Regions from separate parts of the Amorphus suaedae genome, predicted to be linked through region 2. Evidence: riboswitches for the same ligand, from Rfam matches in the RefSeq annotation. Region 2 holds a riboswitch; the other holds the start of a gene.

Region 1 (8,897 bases), on a different contig from region 2:
CAAGCTTCCCGGCTGCGTGGTGCTCTCCGACGAGCAGAACCATGCCTCGATGATCGAGGGCATCCGCCACAGCCGCGCCGACCGCCAGATCTTCAAGCACAACAGCCCCGAGGATCTCGACCGCCGGCTGTCGCTGATCGAGCCGGGCCGGCCGAAGCTGGTCGCCTTCGAGTCCGTCTACTCGATGGACGGCGACATCGCGCCGATCAAGGAAATCTGCGACGTGGCCGACGCCCACGGCGCCATGACCTATCTGGACGAGGTTCACGCGGTCGGCCTCTACGGCCCGCGCGGCGGCGGCATCGCCGAGCGCGAAGGCCTGATGGACCGGCTGACGCTGATCGAGGGCACCCTCGGCAAGGCGTTCGGCGTCGTCGGCGGCTACATCGCCGGCTCCACCGCGCTCTGCGACTTCATCCGCTCGTTCGCCTCGGGCTTCATCTTCACCACCGCGCTGCCGCCCCACGTGGCGGCGGGCGCCGCGGCGTCGATCCGTCACCTGAAGACGAGCCAGGTCGAGCGCGACCGGCACCAGTCCAACGTCCGCAAGGTGCGTCAGCGGCTCGACGCCATCGGCATCCCCTACATGCCGAACGAGAGCCACATCGTGCCGGTGATGGTCGGCGATCCGGTCAAGTGCAAGTGGATCAGCGACATCCTGCTCGACAGCTACGGCGTCTACGTGCAGCCGATCAACTATCCGACGGTCGCCAAGGGCACCGAGCGCCTGCGCATCACGCCGTCGCCGCTGCACACCGATGCCGACATCGACCATCTGGTCAACGCGCTGGAAAGCCTCTGGTCGCGCTGCGCCCTGGCCCGCGCCGTCGCCTGACGGCGGCGACCGAGCGGACAACGGTTTGAGATAGGCCGCGCTTCTCCGGAAGCGCGGCCTTTTCATTTGGAGCGGCGGCGCCTCCGCTCAGCCCGTCTGGCCGAAATCCGCGGCCGAGCCGATCGCGGCGATGTCGAACGGGGTGGTCTGGTAGATCACGTTGATCCAGTTGCCGAACAGAAGGTGCGCATGGCTGCGCCAGCGGTTCTCCGGTCGCCGGGTCGGGTCGTCGTCCGGGAAATAGGCGACCGGCAGCGTCCCCCGCCCGTCGCGCGCGTACTCGTCGGCCAGCGTGTTGGTGTCGTATTCCACGTGGTTGAACATGTGCAGGGCCCGCCGCTCGGGATCCTCCAGCAGGCAGAGGCCGCTCTCCTCGCTCTCCGCCAGCACGCGCAGCCCCTTGCCCTCGGGCAGGTCGCTCTTGCGCACCTCCGTCCAGCGCGACACGGGGATGGCGAAATCGTCGGAGAAGCCGCGCAGGAACGGCGACGACGGCACCAGGTTGCGCTGGCTGAACACCCCGAACGCCTTTGCCGGCAGTTCGTGCTTCGGCACGCCGTAGAAATGGTGCAGCGCCGCCTGCGCCGCCCAGCAGATGTTGAGCGTCCGGTGGACGTTGGTCTGCGTCCAGTCGAAGATCTGCTGCAGCTCGCGCCAGTAGCGCACCTCCTCGTAGGCCAGCCGCTCCACCGGCGCGCCGGTGATCACGAACCCGTCGAAGCGCTCGTCGGCGACGTCGGCCCACGGCCGGTAGAACGCCTCCATGTGATCGACCGGCGTGTTCTGCGCGATGTGGTCGGTGATGCGCACCAGGGTCAGCTCGATCTGCAGCGGCGTCGCGCCGAGGAGCCGGGCGAGCTGGGTCTCGGTGGAGACCTTGTTGGGCATCAGGTTGAGCAGTCCGATCCGCATCGGCCGGATGTCCTGGCGGACCGCGTCGGCCTCACTCATGACCATCACGCCCTCGGCTTCGAGCGTGCTGCGTGCGGGAAGGGTATCGGGAATCTTGATGGGCACCGTGCGTCGCAGCTCCATGGCGGGACGACGCTCGTGGCCTGATCCGCTTGATTGCCAGCTCGGCCACATCCCCCTCGCAGGGTGCCACCTTGCCCGGATCGGCAGGTTGGCGTTGGGCGTCCCCCAACTCTTGATGTCTGTGTCTTAGATACGAAGGCGCGGCGCCGTTGGCAATGGCCGCCGCGCGCCTCCCGTCACGTCGCGCGAGCCCTGATCGATCCGGCCCCGTCTCATCGCGCCAGGATCGCGGCCCGCGCCCAGTCGGCGGTGGCCGGCCGATACGCCCACGGCACGTTGTTGCACACGTGGTTGCCGTCCGCGAGGATCCGCACCTCGGCACGGTCCCCGGCCCAGGCCCTGGTCTTCTCCGCTTCCGCCGGCGGGAAGATCCGGTCGAGCCCGCCATGGAACAGCAGCATCGGGCAGTCGGGCGGCGTGGCGCCGTCGAGCGTGAAGGCCCGCGCCCGTTCGATCGTCTCGGCCTCGCTGCCGCCCTCCAGCGCGAAGCCCATGTTGTCGCGATAGACCGAGGGGAACGACCCGATCATCGCACCCAGATCGTGGAAGCCGTTGATGGAGACGACGCCCGCCAGACCCGGGAGCGCGGCGGCGGCCCTGAGCGCCAGATGGCCGCCGAAGGCCATGCCGACCAGCACCACCTTCTCGCGGTCGATGCCGACGCCGTCGAGATAGGCAAGCGCCGCCTCGACCGCACTCGCGATGTCGGCGCGCAGCGGGCCGGCCGAGCGGCCCTCCCCCTGCCCCGGCCCGTCGAGCGAGAAGGTGGCGAGGCCGCGCTTCAGGAACGCCTCCTCCAGCGCCGGAAACTCCTCCTTGGTGGAATCCGAGCCCGGGATCAGCAGCACGGCCCCGACCTCCCCCAGCCCCGGCCGCCGCAGATAGCCGTACAGGTGGCCGCCCTCGAACGGGATCTCCGCCCTGGCCGACGGCGGCGCCAGCAGCGGCGCGGCGCGGCGGAACACCTCGACCTTGGCGGCGTTGGCGCGCGCCTTCTGGTCGAGGTCGTCGAAGAACATGAAGTTGGCGAAGTGGTAGAACAGCGACGCGCGGGCATAGGCCTCGCCGGCGGTCACGGGGTGCCCGGCCGCTTCCGCCGCCGCCCCCAGGTCGCGGTGGCGATCTCCCTCGGCGACCCAGGTGGCGCACCAGCGCTCCCAGGTGCCCGTGCGCTCGATGACGCCGCGCGCGGTGGCGGAGGGAATGCCCGCCACCTCCATGCGCGGCAGCCAGTGGCCGGTTACTTCGACGAGACGTCCGGAGTTCTCAGACATATGCGAGCCCCAAATGGTGCGCCATCCAGTCCGCGGCCTGGGTGCGGTAGGCAAAGGCGCGGTTGTTGGCGACGTGGTTGCCGTCCTCGATGCGGTTGAGCGTGACCGGCCCAACGGCCAGCCGGGCGAGCCGTTCGCCGTGCTCCGGCGGCACGATCCTGTCCTGGCCGCCGACGACGATGTAAAGCGGACAGGTGAGCCGCGGCGCCGCCTCGGCGAGGCTCACCCGCGCGGCGACCGCGCGGGCTTCCTCGTCGTTCGCCGCATGGGCGCGGGCGACGAAGGCCCGGCGGGTCAGCCCCGGGATGCTGTCGAAGATGTCCGCCCAGTCGAACGGCCCCGACAGCGAGACGCAGGCGCGGAGACGGTCGTCGAAGGCGGCGGCGCGCGGCGCGTAGTAGCCGCCGAAGCTGACGCCCCAGATGCCGATCCGGCCGGCATCGATGTCGGATCGTGCGCAGAGGACGTCGAGGATCGCGCCGACCGGCCGCTCGTAGTCCGGGCAGATCGGCAGGTCGTACTCGGCCTCCCCCTGCCCCGGCCCGTCGAAGGCGAAGGTCGCCATGCCGCGATCGAGAAACACCGCCTCGTTGCTATCCATCTCCTCCTTGGCGGAATCGAGCCCCATCGCCATCAGCACCAGCGGCGGACGATCCACCCCCGGCGGCCGGCGCAGGTTGCCGGCGAGCACGCCGCCGTCGAACGGAATCTCCAGGCGCTCGCCGGGCGGGCGCAGCAGCGGCAGCGCCTCGGTGCGGCAGGCGACCGCTTTCGCGTGCGCGGCGCGCATCTCGTCCGGGCGATGGACGAACAGGAACTTGCCGAAGTGATAGCAGGCGGCGGACGTGGAGAGGTGCTCGCCGGCGGAAAGGCGGCGGCCGTCGGCAAGGGCGGCGGCACCCAGCGCGGCATGGCGATCGCCGCGCGCGCTCCACAGCCGGCACCAGTCGTCCCAGCGCTCGACCGCGGCCGCCACCTCCTCGAAATCGGAGAGCGGCACGCCGTTGGCCACGAAGCGCGGCGCCCAGTGATCGATGGCGGATTGCACGACGGGATCGCGTTGCATCGTCCCTTTCCCGCGCCGGTCGATGCGGCGCGGCCCCTGATTTACGTATGCAAACGTTTGCACCTCATCTCCCATTTCCGGTAATCGAGCCCCTGTTCCGCGTCAAGTGCCCACAACTTTTAGGGTTTCCAGCAATCCTCACTGCGGTCTCTAGTGCCGTTGACCTGCGATCCCCCGTCGCCAACGCGGTAAATCAAGCGTCCAGCCAGTTAGGTCTTGACGGCAGGGTGCGAACGTCGCAGCATTTATGCAATCGATTGCGTGGCAGCCAAAAGCCACCAACACCCAGGGGAGGAACGTCCAGTGATTAGAACGATCACGCTGTGCGCCATGGCGGCGCTCGGATTCTCGGTTGCCGCCCAGGCGGCCGACCCGATCAAGATCGGCGCGTCGCTTCCGTTGACCGGAAACTTCTCGGTCAGCGGCGAAAAGCACGAGAAGGGCTACATGCTCTGCGTCGACATGATCAACGAGAAGGGCGGCGTTCTCGGCCGGCCGCTCGAGCTGATCATCTCCGACAACCGCTCCGACATCGGCACCGCGCTCTCCCAATACGAGCGCTTCATCAACGTCGACGACGTCGACCTGGTCTTCGGCACCTTCTCCTCCAAGCTGACCTTCCCGATCTCGGCGGTTCTCGCCAAGAACGGCATGGTTCATCCGGTGCCGGCCGGCGGCGCGCTCCGGATCTACACCCAGGGCCACAAGAACCTGTTCTACTTCCAGCAGAACGCCGCCGAATATTTCGGTGAGGCCATGAAGGGCGTCATCGAGGACCGGATCCCCGAGGGCGAGCGGCCGAAGACGGTTGCAATCGTTCACGCCGACGACTTCTTCGCCAACGCGATCGCGGCCGGCCTGCTCGGCCAGAAGGTCACCGATCCGGGCGGCGGCGTCATCGCCGACCTCGCGCCGGGTTACCTGGCTGATGCCGACATCGACGTGGTCTACACCGAGAAGTGGCCGGAGGAAGGCTTCTCCGACTGGCTCAACCTCGCCAACTCCATCAAGAACGCCAATGCGGATCTCGTGGTCGGCCTGACCGCCTCGGCGGAAGAGGCCGTGCAGCTCACCCGCGCCCTGAAGACCGTCCGGGCCGAGCCGAAGATGCTCTATCTGAGCCAGGGCACCCAGGCCGAGTTCAAGGAAGGCGTCGGCGACTCCACCAACGGCGTGATGGTGCACACCTCCTGGCACGAGGACGTGCCGTTCATCGGCCTGCTGGCCGGCGAGGAGCTCTCCAACCAGGACTTCCAGGCCGCGTTCGAGGCGAAGTACGGCAACAAGCCGGACGAGGACTCCGCCATCCCGTTCGCCGTCTGCGAAGGCATGGAGCAGGCTATGCGCGGCGCGGAGAGCACCGACAACGCCAAGCTCGGCGAATGGCTCTACGCCCGCACCAAGGAAGACCCGGTGCGCACGGTGCTCGGCCCGTTCTCCTGGCACGAGAACGGACTGCCGGTCGACCGCAAGCTGCTGGTCGCACAGTGGCAGGACGGCGCGCTGAAGTTCGTCTACCCGACGGGCGAGTTCGAGGGCGTCTCCGACCTCATCTACCCGAAGCCGAATTGGTAGCCACCGCCGGCTGACAGCACCGACCCGCCCCGCCTTCCGCGAAGGTGGCAGGGCGGGTCGGCCACGCCGGAGACGCCGCATGCGGGTGCGAGGCCCGTGGCGAAGCCGCACGCCGGCCGACGCATCCGCCTCACCATCCAGGCTCGGACGGAGCCGTCACCGTCCTGCCCGGCCGTATCCCGGCCGCAGGCACGCATATCGAGCGGGAGAGATCAGGTTCATGTTGCGCGTGGAAGGGCTCTGCAAGCATTTCGGTGGCATCCGGGCCGTCGACCAATGCAGCTTCGAGATCGCGGAAGGGTCGATTTCCGCGCTGATCGGGCCCAACGGCGCCGGCAAGACCACCGCCTTCAACTGCATCAGCCGGACCATGCAGCCGACGTCCGGCGAGGTCTGGCTGGAAGGCAAACGCATCGACCATCTGAAGCCGCACCAGGTCACCCGTCTCGGCCTGTCGCGCACGTTCCAGATCACCCGCAGCCTGGAAGACCTGACGGTTCTCGAAAATCTCTGCGTCCAGGTTCCGAGCCACGGCCTGCGCCGTCTCGCCGGTCCGTCGATCAGCGCCGCCGAGCGCGCCAAGGCCGAAGAGATCCTCGAATTCCTGGGCATCACCCGCATCGCCTACGAACAGGCGCGGAACCTCTCCTACGGCCAGCGCAAGCTGATGGACTTCGCGGCGCTGCTGATGTCCGACCCCAAGATCATCCTCCTCGACGAGCCGGCCGGCGGCGTCAATCCGCGCCTGCTGGAAGACATCGTCGACCACATCCGGGCCCTGCATTCCCGCGGGCTGACGATCCTCATCGTCGAACACAACATGGAACTGGTGATGAGCCTGTGCGAGCACATCGTGGTGATGGCCCAGGGGCGCGTAATAGCCGACGGCCCGCCGGAAGCGATCAAGTCGAACCCGGAGGTGCTGGAGGCCTATCTCGGCGCCTCGACGTCGATCGACGACGCGACGGTGGAGACGGCCCATGGCTGAGCTCCTGCGCGTCAGCGGTGTCGTTGCCGGCTACGGCTCCGGCCCCGCCATCCTCAACGGCAGCGACCTGACGGTCGAGCCGGGCAAGATCCACTGCATCATCGGCCCCAACGGCGCCGGCAAGTCGACGCTCCTGAAGGCGATCGTCGGCATCCTGAAGCCGCGCCAGGGCGAGATCACCTTCGAGGGCGAGTCCATCACCGGCCTGCGGCCCGACCAGGTGCTGCGCCGGGGCATCGCCTTCGTGCCCCAGGAGCGCGCACTGTTCCCCAAGATGAGCGTGCGCGAGAACCTGCGCATGGGCGGCTTCATCCTCAACGACCGCGCCGAACTGCAGCGGCGCATCGACGAGGTGCTCGAGCGCTTCCCGATCCTGAAGGAACGCGCCGACCAGCACGCCGGCACCATGTCCGGCGGCCAGCAGCAGACCCTGTCGATGGCCCGCGCGATGCTGCTGCGGCCGAAGATCGTGATGCTGGACGAGCCGTCGCTCGGGCTGGCGCCGAAGATCGTCCAGGAGATGTTCGACATCATGAAGATGCTGCGCGACGAGGGCGCCACGATCCTCCTCGTCGAGCAGAACGCCATGATGGGGCTGAAGAATTCCGACTGGGGCGTGGTGCTCGACCTCGGCCGCACCCTGTTCGAGGGGCCGGCCAGGGAGATCCTCACCGATCCGCGGATCCAGGAACTCTATCTCGGCGGCCACACCACGGCGGCGGCCTGAGGAGCAGCACATGGGACACACTCTCCAGATCCTGATCCTCGGCCTCTGCCTCGGCGGCGTCTACGCGCTGATGGCGTGCGGGCTGTCGCTGGTGTTCGGCGTCATGCGGATCGTCAATCTCGCCCACCCGTCGCTGATCATCGCTGGCGCGTTCATCTCCTACTGGTGCTTCACGCTGTTCGGCATCGATCCGATCCTGTCGCTGCCGATCTCGGCCGCCGCGCTCTTCGTGATCGGCATCATTCTCTACAAGCTCGTCTTCGAGAAGGAGGCGCGCAGCGCCAAGTACTCCGAGATGACCGTGCTGCTCACCTTCGCGGTGGCGATGGTGGTCGACGGGGCGCTCGGCACGATGTTCGCCAACACCCAGCGGGTGACCTCGCCCGGCTATGCCACCGACGCCTTCTTTTTCGGCGAGATCTTCATTCCCAAGGGCCAGCTCTTCGCCGGCATCATCTCCATCGCCATCATCCTCGGGCTCATCGCCTTCCTGCGCTACACGCGCCTCGGCTACGCGATCCGCGCCACCGCCCAGAACCGGGCTGCGGCGGAGCTCCTCGGCGTCAACGTCAACTTCGTCTCGCTGATCTCGTTCGGCATCGGCGTGGGGCTCGCCGGTGCGGCGGGCTCGCTGGTGTCATTCGTGTTCTCGTTCTTCCCGGCCAAGCACTGGGAATGGATCGCCATCCTGATGTCGCTGGTGGTGCTCGGCGGCATGGGGTCCGTCCAGGGAACGGTGATCGCCGCCTTCCTGCTGGCGGTGGTCTCGGCCTTCGTCGGCGCCTACGCCGGCGCGACCTGGTCGACCATGACCTTCTTCGTCGCGCTCTTCGCCATCCTTCTGGTCCGGCCGCAAGGTCTCTTCGGAGAGAAGCCCGAACATGTCTGACACGACCAACCGCAACCCGGATGCCGTCGCCGACGTTCTGACGGCCCGAAGCGCCTACAACGCGGGCCTGACCCGGTCGGGCGCGCGGGGGCGGTCGTGGATCTTCGCCGCGGGCCTCCTCATCGTGCTGATCGCGCTCCCCGCGATGCAGCTCGTCGGCAACAACAACTACTATCTCCACATGGCGCTCTACACGCTCATGTACGTGGCCATGGCGGCGAGCTGGAACATCCTCGGCGGCTACACGGGCTACGTGTCGCTCGGCCACAACGTGTTCTACTGCATCGGCGGCTACGTCTCCGGCATGATCCTCGCCAAGATGGGCGTCAGCACGCTGATCACCGCGCCGCTGGCCGGCCTGGTCGCGGCCGCGGTCGGCGTCCTCGTCGGCATGATCACGCTCCGGATGCGGGGGCCGACCTTCATCATCTCGTCGATCGCGCTGCTGATGATCGTGCGCATCCTGTTCGACAACTGGGGCTACGTCGGCGGCGCCAACGGCGTGACG
Region 2 (8,897 bases):
CACGGGTGCATCGGTTGCGTGGATGGCTCCGGATCGTGCCGGCAGCCGCCGTGATCCAGGGAGTTGTGGTCGACGATGTCGGTGTTTCAGGGAAAGGGCCGCCGAGGCGCCGCGCGCACCCGCGGGGTGGACGACAGCGCGCTGTCGCGCGATCGCATCGTCGACACGGCCCTGAAGCTGATCGACGCCCAGGGGCTGGAGGCGTTCAGCCTGCGCGCCGTCGCCAAGGAGCTCGGCGTCTATCCGACCGCCCTCTACTGGCACGTCCCGAGCCGCAACGAGCTCGTCGTCGAGATCATCTCCGACGTCCTCGCCGACATCGTGCCGCCCCAGGAGCTGCCCTGGGAGGACTGGATCCGGGCGCTGCTGCACCGCTACCGCGCCGTCATCCGCCGCCATCCGAACGTGGCGCCGCTGATCGGGGTGCAGCTCGTCTCCAACGCCAGCGCCGATCTCGGCATGATCGAGCGCATCCTCGCCAAGCTGCACGAGGCCGGCTTCGAGGGCGCGCGCCTCGTCGCCGCCTACAACGCGCTGCTGGGCACCATGGTGGGCTTCGTCACTCAGGAATTCGCGATGGTGCTCACCGACGACACCGAGCAGTGGATGGACCGGATGAGCCGCATCATCTCCACCATCGATCCCGAGCGGTATCCGCTGCTGGCCGCCCACCGGGACCAGATGATCAACCGCTCGTTCATCCTGCGCTGGGAGAACGGCGCCACCGCGCCGCTGGACGGCGGCTTCGAGTTCTACTGCGAGCTGCTGGTCGCCGGGCTGAAGGCGCTGGCGCGGCCCGGGCCGGAGGCTCAGTCGCGGTCGGGCGCGCCGAGCGGGAAGTAGGACCGGTAGCGCCGGCCCTCCTCGACGGCGCGGGCGAACGACGGGCGGGACAACAGCCGCGAACGGTAGGCGCGCAGCCCCGGAAACGCCGCGCCGATCGGATGCACCCAGTCGGCGTAGAAGAGCGAGGGCGCGGCGGCGCAGTCGGCCATCGTGAAGGCCTCGCCGGCCGCCCACGTCCGGCCGGTAAGCCGCTCCTCCAGCCAGGCATAGGCGGTGTCGAGCGCCCGCCGGGCGTCCGCCATCACCTCCTGCCCGCGACCTCCGTCTGCGCGCAGCGCCTCGAACACCGGCTTCTGCATCTCCGTCATCACGTAGGTGTCGAACATGCGGTCCATCAACCGCACCTCCAGCGCCGCGTCGCGGTCGTCGGGGATGAGCCGCACCGGCCCGGCGTGGTGGATGTCGAGGTGCTCGATGATGATGCTCGATTCCGCGATCGTGCGGCCGTCGTCCACCAGCACGGGGAAGCGGCCGAACGGCCACAGCGCCGCGCGCTCCTCCGACGCGCCTTCATCCTCCAGGTGGCGGTAGGTGAACGGAATGTCGTTCTCCCACAGCGCCACCAGCACCTTCTGGCAGTAGGAGGAGAAGGGATGGGCATAGAGCGTCAACGACATGGGGGCCTCTGACCGATTGCATCTTGCAAGCAGTTGCAGGCTAGCGCGACCGATCCTACTTTGCAAGCAGATGGAGGGATGGCCGTGCCGGACGCGCATCGATCGGGCTGCCCGATCAACCTGACCCTGGAACTGCTCGGCGACCGCTGGAGCCTGATCGTCATCCGCGACATCGTCTTCGGCGACCGCCGCCGCTACCGCGAGCTCCTCACCCGCTCGGAGGAGGGCATCGCCTCCAACGTGCTGGCCGCCCGGCTGAAGCGGCTGCTGGCCGCCGGCATGCTGATCCGGGCCGACGATCCGAAGCACCGCCAGAGCGCCATCTACAGCCTCACCGAGCCGGCGATCCAGCTCGTCCCGCTGCTCGCCCAGATGGGTGCGTGGGGCCGGCGGCACGCGCCGGCGTCCGAGGCGCTGTCGATCCGCGCGGAGCTTTTGGAGGAGGGCGGGCCGGCGATGTGGGAGGAGCTGATGGACGAGCTGCGCGCCCGGCACCTCAAGGGCGCGTCCGGCCCCTCCGCCGTCCTGGGCCGCCTGCAGGCCGCCTTCGAGGAGACGCAGCGCCGGACGGTCCACGACGCCTGACGCCCACCGGGCGTGTGTGCGCACCGGGTTGCTGACGTCGCGGGAGGTCGGGGCCAACGGCGGGGAAAGGTGGAGCGGGCGATCGGGATCGAACCGACGACATTCAGCTTGGGAAGCTGACGTTCTACCACTGAACTACGCCCGCGAAGCGCCCTGAAAAGAGCGCTCTGGAAGGATCCTGTCAAGCGCATTAGATGAGGGGCCGCCGCCGCCGCCGCCCCGGGGCATCATCGCTTGGGGAGGAGGGCACGGCCTCGCCCCGAACGTTTCCCGCCCGACGAGCCCCCCCGATGCGCCAGCGCCTGAAGTCATTCCTCGAGAGCTCCACCTGGGAGTGGTTCATCGCGTCGCTCATCGTCTTCAACGCCGTCGTGCTGGGGCTGATGACCTGGGAGGACGCGACGTCCGCCGCCGGGCCGCTGCTCGCCTTCCTCGATGCCGCCGTCATCGCGATCTTCGTCGTCGAGATCGCCGCGCGGCTCTACGTCCACCGGCTGCGGTTCTTCCGGGATCCGTGGAGCCTGTTCGACTTCGTCGTGGTGGCCATCGCGGTGGTGCCCAGCCAGCACGGCCTGTCGGTCCTGCGCTCGCTGCGGATCCTGCGCGTGCTGCGCCTGATCAGCGTGGTGCCGTCGCTGCGCCGGGTGGTCGGAGGGCTGATCGCCGCCCTGCCGGGCATGGGCTCGATCGTGCTCCTGATGACCATCATCTTCTACGTCTTCGCGGTCATGGCGACGAACCTCTACGGGGCCTCCTTCCCCGAGTGGTTCGGAACGCTCGGCGCGTCGGCCTACTCGCTGTTCCAGATCATGACGCTGGAATCCTGGTCGATGGGCATCGTCCGGCCGGTGATGGAACAGTACCCGATGGCCTGGGCGTTCTTCGTGCCGTTCATCATGGCGACGGCCTTCACCGTCCTGAACCTGTTCATCGGCATCATCGTCTCCGCCATGCAGCAGGAGCACGAGGCGGCGCTCGACGCCGAGCGTCAGGTGCTGCACGACGAGCAGGCCCAGATCGCCGAGGAGATGCGGGCGCTCAGGCGCGAGATCTCCGGCCTGCGCGGGGAAATCGCCGCGGTCCGGCCGGCGCAGGCGCCGTCGACCGCCTGAGGCCGCCGCCCGGGAAGCGACCTATCCGGCCCGGAAGTGCTTCGACAGCTTCAGCCGCTGCGCCTGGTAGTTGGAGCCGACGCCCGCGCCGTAGAGCGTGTCGGGCAGCTCCCCCATCCGCTCGTAGACCAGCCGGCCGACCACCTGGCCGTGGTCGAGGATGAACGGCACCTCGTGGCTGCGCACCTCCAGCACGGCGCGCGCGCCGGCCCCCGACGTGCCGTGGCCGAAGCCCGGATCGAAGAAGCCGGCGTAGTGCACCCGGAACTCGCCCACCAGCGGATCGAACGGCACCATTTCGGCCGCGCACTGGGGCGGCACCTGCACCGCCTCGCGCGACACCAGGATGTAGAACTCGTCCGGGTCGAGGATCAGGCCCCGGCCAGGGCGCACCGTCACCGGGTCCCAGAAGTCGGCGACGTCGTAGCCGTCCTTGCGGTCGACGTCGATGACGGCGGTGTGGCGCTTGCCGCGGTAGCCGACGAGGCCGCTGTCGTCGGCGCTCTTCAGGTCGATGGAGAGCTGCAGCCCGTCCTCGATGCCGGCGTTGCCCGGCACCACCAGCGGCTCGCGCTCGTGCAGGGCGCGCAGTTCGGTGTCGGTCAGCGTCGCGTTGCCGCGCCGGAAGCGGATCTGCGACAACCGCGAGCCGGCGCGCACCAGCACGGGGAAGGTGCGCGGCGAGATCTCGGCGTAGAGCGGCCCGGCGTAGCCGGCCGGCACCCGGTCGAAGGCGCCGGCGCGGTCGGCCGTTACCCGGGTGAACACGTCGAGGCGGCCGGTCGAGCTCTTCGGATTGGTGGAGGCCGCCACGTCGGCCGGCAGCGCCAGGCGCTCCTGCAGCGGCACGACGTAGACGCAGCCGGTCTCCAGCACGGCGCCTTGCGTCAGGTCGATGGTGTGCATCGTCACTTCGGCCAGCTTGTCGGCCACCGGGCCGTCGGGGCCGGGCAGGAAGCTCGCGCGGATGCGGTGGGCCACCGTTCCCAGGCGCAGGTCGAGGCTCGCCGGCTGGATCTGGTCGGCATCGAACGGCGCGTCGCAGGATATCGCGCCCGAGCGGCCAAGCGCTTCGATCGCCTGGCGCGGAAGGATGCCTGCGGTTTCCTGCATGTGTTGGTCGTCCCGCGCTTGAAAGCCCCGTTGGGTCAGATCTTCCCAAGACCTAAACCGATCGGTGCATTGACGCCAAGGAAAGCCGGGCGTAAAGAGCTTTTTGTCCCGTGGTCATTTGAGCCGGCCGGCTTGCAGCCACGTTAAAGAAATCGCTAAAAAGGCCGGGCGAGGTACGCCCCGGTCGTTCGTTTCGGCCGGGTTTTTTTGTGCCTTGCCTCTGGCTGGCGGGCACGCACCCGGATCGACCGCGACGCGGACACGCCGGGTCCTGCCCCGTCCGCGCCGCGCCGCCAGACGCCCCGACATGGGGCGCTGCCGGCGGATCTGGAAAGGATGTGTCCATGTCGTCGTCGTCGCTGCCTTCGGATGCCGGACCCTCGACCCGCCTCGTTCACGGCGGCATCGAGCGGTCCCAGTTCGGCGAAACCTCCGAGGCGCTCTATCTCACCCAGGGCTTCGTCTACGAGAGCGCGGAAGCCGCCGAAGCCCGCTTCGCCGGCGAGGAGGACGGATACGTCTACTCCCGCTATGGCAATCCCACGGTGACGATGTTCCAGGACCGCATGGCGCTGCTGGAAGGCGCCGAGGCTGCCCGCGCCACCGCCAGCGGCATGGCCGCGGTGACGGCGGCGATGGTGGCCTGCGTGAAGGCCGGCGACCATGTCGTCGCCTCCCGGGCGCTGTTCGGCGGCTGTCGCTACGTGGTCGAGGAGTTCCTGCCCCGCTTCGGCGTCGAGGCGACCCTCGTCGACGGCGGAGATCTCGACGCCTGGAAGCAGGCGGCGCGTCCCAACACCACCGCCATGTTCACCGAGACCCCGGCCAACCCGACGCTGGCGCTGGTCGACATCGCCGGCGTCGCCGACATCGCCCACTCGGTCGGCGCCCGGCTGGTGGTCGACAACGTGTTCGCCACCGCGCTGCACCAGTCGCCGCTGAAGCTCGGCGCCGACGTGGTCGTCTATTCCGCCACCAAGCACGTCGACGGCCAGGGCCGCTGCCTCGGCGGCACCATCCTCTCCGACGAGGAGTGGGTCACGGAGAAGCTCGACACCATCCTGCGCCAGACCGGCCCGGCGATGTCGCCGTTCAACGCGTGGGTGATGCTGAAGTCGCTGGAGACCTACCCGCTCCGGGTGCGCCAGCAGACCGCCAACGCGGCCGCCGTCGCCGATGCGATCGCCGGCCATCCGGCCGTCCGCAAGGTGATCTATCCCGGCCGCGACGACCATCCCCAGGCCGAGATCGCCCGCAAGCAGATGACCGGCGGCGGCACGCTGATCGCCATCGACATGCAGGGCGGCCGCGACGCGGCGTTCGCCTTCTCCAACGCGCTGCGGGTGGTGAAGATCTCCAACAACCTCGGCGACGCCAAGAGCCTGATCACCCATCCGTCCACCACCACCCACCAGCGCCTCACCGAGGAACAGCGGGCCGAGCTGGGGATCGGCCAGGGCCTGCTGCGGCTCTCCATCGGGCTGGAGGACGTCGAGGACCTGATCGCCGACATGACCCAGGCGCTCGACCGGTCGGGCACGAAGTCGGCCGTCAGCGTCGGCTAACGGCCGGTGTCGGAAAGCGTCCGCGCGGCCAGCAGCAGCCGCGCCGTCGCCGACACCAGGCACACGCCGGCGAAGATCCAGGCGATCGCCGGGAACCAGCCCGGCGCCAGGCACATCAGCACGAAGGCGGCGATCGTCTCGCCGCCTTCCGCCAGCCCGCCCAGATAGAACAGCGACTTCGACCCCTGGGAGCTGGTCTCCAGGCCGCGCCGCTCCGCGAAGATGGCGAACGCCAGGAAGCCCGCGCCGTTCACGTAGAACGACAGCAGCAGCGCCGCAGCCGCCAGCGCGTTGTGCGCCGGGTCGGCCACCGCGAAGGCGAACGGGATCGCCCCGTAGAACGCGAAATCCAGCACGATATCGAGGAAGCCGCCCCGGTCGGTCTTCGCCGAGGCCCGGGCCACCGCGCCGTCGAGCCCGTCGGCGATCCGGTTGAGCGCCACGAAGCCGAGCCCCAGCAGGAACAGGCCGCCCGCGATGGCGATGGCCGCCGCAACGCCGAGCGCGAAGCCCGCGACGGTGATCGCGTCTGCCGAGACGCCCGAGGCGGCGATCCGCCGGCCGGCCGCGTCCAGCGGCGGATCGATGAGCGGTCTCAGTCGGGCGTCGAACATGGTCCGTCCTGGCTGGCGAGGGGAGGGCGCCCGCAGGCGTAACGCTCGATCAGCGCCACCGCGTTGGCGACGCCGTCCTCGGCCCGGATCCGCCGGCCGATCTCGGCGGCGCGCGCCATCATCGCAGAATCGGCGGTCGCCTGCCCGAGGGCGGTGGCGAGCGTGCGCGCGCGCAGGCGCCTGGCCGGGATCGGCTTCGGGCCCGCGCCCAGCGCGTGCACGCGGTCGGCCCAGAAGGGCTGGTCGGCGAAGAACGGCACGACGACGGAGGGCCTGCCGGCCCTCAGCGCCGCCGCCGTGGTGCCGGCGCCGCCATGGTGCACCACCGCCGCCACCCGGGGCAGCAGCCAGCCGTGCGGGGCGTGATCGACCTGCAGGATCGACGCCGGCAGGTCGTGGCCCTTCAGGCCGCCCCATCCCGTCGCCAGGATGCCGCGCAGCCCGCGCTCCCGGAGCGCCTCGACCACCAGCGCGGCCAGCCGCGCCGGGTCGCGCCCGGACATGGAGCCGAAGCCCACGTAGACGGGCGGCGGGCCCTGCTCGAGGAAGCGCGGCAGCTCAGGCGGCGGCGGCCCGTCCTCGTCCAGGAACCAGTAGCCGGTCACGTGGGCCTCGTCGGGCCAGTCCGGCGGCTTCGGCACCACGGCCTCGCTGTGGGCGTGCAGGATCGGGATGGGCCGTCCGTCGGCCATCCGCGTCAGGCTGTAGTCCCTGAGCGGCGGCAGTCCGAGCTCCTGGCGGAAGTCCCGCACGTAGCCGCGGAGCGACCGGTTGATGAGCGTCCGGATGGCCCGGTGGGTCGCGTGGTTGTACCGGCCGCCCAGTGGCAGGTTTGGGAAGATCGGAAACCGCCAGTCGCGGGTCGGCAGCAGGATCGGGACCGGCGTCGCCAGCACGCAGCCGATTCCGAGCTTCTCGGCGATGTGCGGGGCGCCCGCCATCTTGGGATGGAACACGATGAGGTCCGGGCCGGTCGCCGCGGCCGCCCGGTAGCTGTCGCGCAGCAGCTGTTCGTTCGCCGGTCGCATGCGCTTCGCCAGCCGGATGGCGCGCGTCGCCAGCCCGAGCAGGCGCCCGCCGTTCTCCATCAGGTCCTTGCCTTCGTCGGTGTCGACGAGGGCGAGCAGCGCGTCGCTCATCGGCTGGAACGCCAGGCCGTGGTCCTCCACGAACGAGCGGAAACGGCTACTGGTCGCCAGCGTCACCCGGTGGCCGGCGTCCCGCAGGCCCCTGCCGAGGGCCACGAAGGGCTGCACATCGCCCCGCGAACCGTAGGTGAGGATCAGGATGTTCACGGCGATCCGTTCGTCTGATGCGGCCCGCAGAGACTACGGACTTTCCCCGCCCGGTCCATCCCGGCGGCCAGGCCGGGGCGCGGGGCCGGCCGCGATTGACGGCGCTCCGGCATCGAAGTAGAGCGCCGCGCAAGCTTGTCGGTGTTCTCTGGTCTCCGGTGACGGTTCGGCAGAGAATGGGCGAATCGGCGCTGCCGTCTCCGGCCGAGGTAAGCCGGAGCGAAAATCAGTTGGGTCGGACCATGTACGAAGCCATCACACGCAATCTGCGGGTCACCGTGAATCCCCATTATCTGGAGGAGGAGTCGGAGCCGGAGGAGAAGCGCTTTCTCTGGGCCTACACGGTCGAGATCACCAATGTCGGGTCCGAGACCGTCCAGCTCATGAACCGCTACTGGCAGATCACCGATGCGCGCGGCCAGGTGCAGGAGGTGCGGGGCCCGGGCGTGGTTGGCGAGCAGCCGGTGCTCGCGCCGGGCGATGCCTTCACCTACACGTCGGGCTGCCCGCTGCCGACGCCGTCCGGCATCATGGTCGGCGCCTACGAGATGGAAACGTCCGGCGGCGAGCGCTTCGAGGTCCACATCCCGGCCTTCTCGCTCGACATGCCCGACGCCCAGCCGACGCTGAATTAGTGTTTGGTCCCCTCACGCAGCCGGTGCGCAACGCGCACCTGGCGTGAGGGGAAAACGTCTCGCACCAACCAGCGGACGACCGTCCGCCGCCCGGTCAGGGCGCCCTCCCGGAGCCGGTGCGCAACGCGCACTCGGCGTGAGGGAAATAATCCTTAGAGCGTCCGGTAGCGGGCCCGGGCGCCGCGCTCGATGGCGGCGGTGGTCAGCTTGTCGAGGTTGAGCCGGTCGCGCAGCATCGCCAGCAGCCGGAGCTCCTCCGGTTCCACGTGCAGGTCGGCGGCGGCCACTTCGACGCCGAGCGCGTAGGCGGTCTCGTAGAGCCGCTCCGGCAGGCAGGTGCGCACCAGTTCCAGCACCGTCTCGAGGCCGTCCTCGGCCTGCAGGATGTCGGCGCAGGTTTCGGCGGAGGAGACGAGTTTCTCTTCGCGGTAGTCCCGGAACACCGGTGTCGTGCGGACGACCTCGCCGATCTGGTGAAGCTCGGCGTCCGTCATCGTGCTGTCGGCCGCCGACAT

What was found. A riboswitch is a leader RNA that binds a small molecule or an ion and turns the genes downstream of it on or off. The one in region 2 is predicted to bind S-adenosylmethionine.
Region 1: it holds a riboswitch for S-adenosylmethionine, as region 2 does, so the genes downstream of both, AB7M35_RS16480 (homoserine O-succinyltransferase) here and AB7M35_RS12695 (O-succinylhomoserine sulfhydrylase) in region 2, are expected to answer to the same signal.

Annotation. Positions count from the first base shown of each region.
Region 1 is NZ_JBRJIT010000002.1:590,909-599,805, reverse strand. It holds gene hemA (5-aminolevulinate synthase) at 1-835, shown strand, start outside; gene AB7M35_RS16480 (homoserine O-succinyltransferase) at 923-1,852, opposite strand; SAM-I-IV-variant riboswitch at 1,890-1,994, opposite strand; gene AB7M35_RS16475 (alpha/beta hydrolase family protein) at 2,083-3,144, opposite strand; gene AB7M35_RS16470 (alpha/beta hydrolase family protein) at 3,137-4,210, opposite strand; gene AB7M35_RS16465 (amino acid ABC transporter substrate-binding protein) at 4,514-5,785, shown strand; gene AB7M35_RS16460 (ABC transporter ATP-binding protein) at 6,006-6,773, shown strand; gene AB7M35_RS16455 (ABC transporter ATP-binding protein) at 6,766-7,500, shown strand; gene AB7M35_RS16450 (branched-chain amino acid ABC transporter permease) at 7,511-8,389, shown strand; gene AB7M35_RS16445 (branched-chain amino acid ABC transporter permease) at 8,382-8,897, shown strand, end outside.
Region 2 is NZ_JBRJIT010000001.1:2,846,841-2,855,737, reverse strand. It holds gene AB7M35_RS12725 (TetR/AcrR family transcriptional regulator) at 76-843, shown strand; gene AB7M35_RS12720 (glutathione S-transferase family protein) at 810-1,463, opposite strand; gene AB7M35_RS12715 (winged helix-turn-helix transcriptional regulator) at 1,542-2,048, shown strand; tRNA gene AB7M35_RS12710 (tRNA-Gly) at 2,119-2,193, opposite strand; gene AB7M35_RS12705 (ion transporter) at 2,339-3,160, shown strand; gene AB7M35_RS12700 (2'-deoxycytidine 5'-triphosphate deaminase) at 3,182-4,273, opposite strand; SAM riboswitch at 4,374-4,453, shown strand; gene AB7M35_RS12695 (O-succinylhomoserine sulfhydrylase) at 4,618-5,838, shown strand; gene AB7M35_RS12690 (CDP-alcohol phosphatidyltransferase family protein) at 5,835-6,452, opposite strand; gene AB7M35_RS12685 (glycosyltransferase) at 6,434-7,747, opposite strand; gene apaG (Co2+/Mg2+ efflux protein ApaG) at 7,990-8,382, shown strand; gene AB7M35_RS12675 (tellurite resistance TerB family protein) at 8,535-8,897, opposite strand, start outside.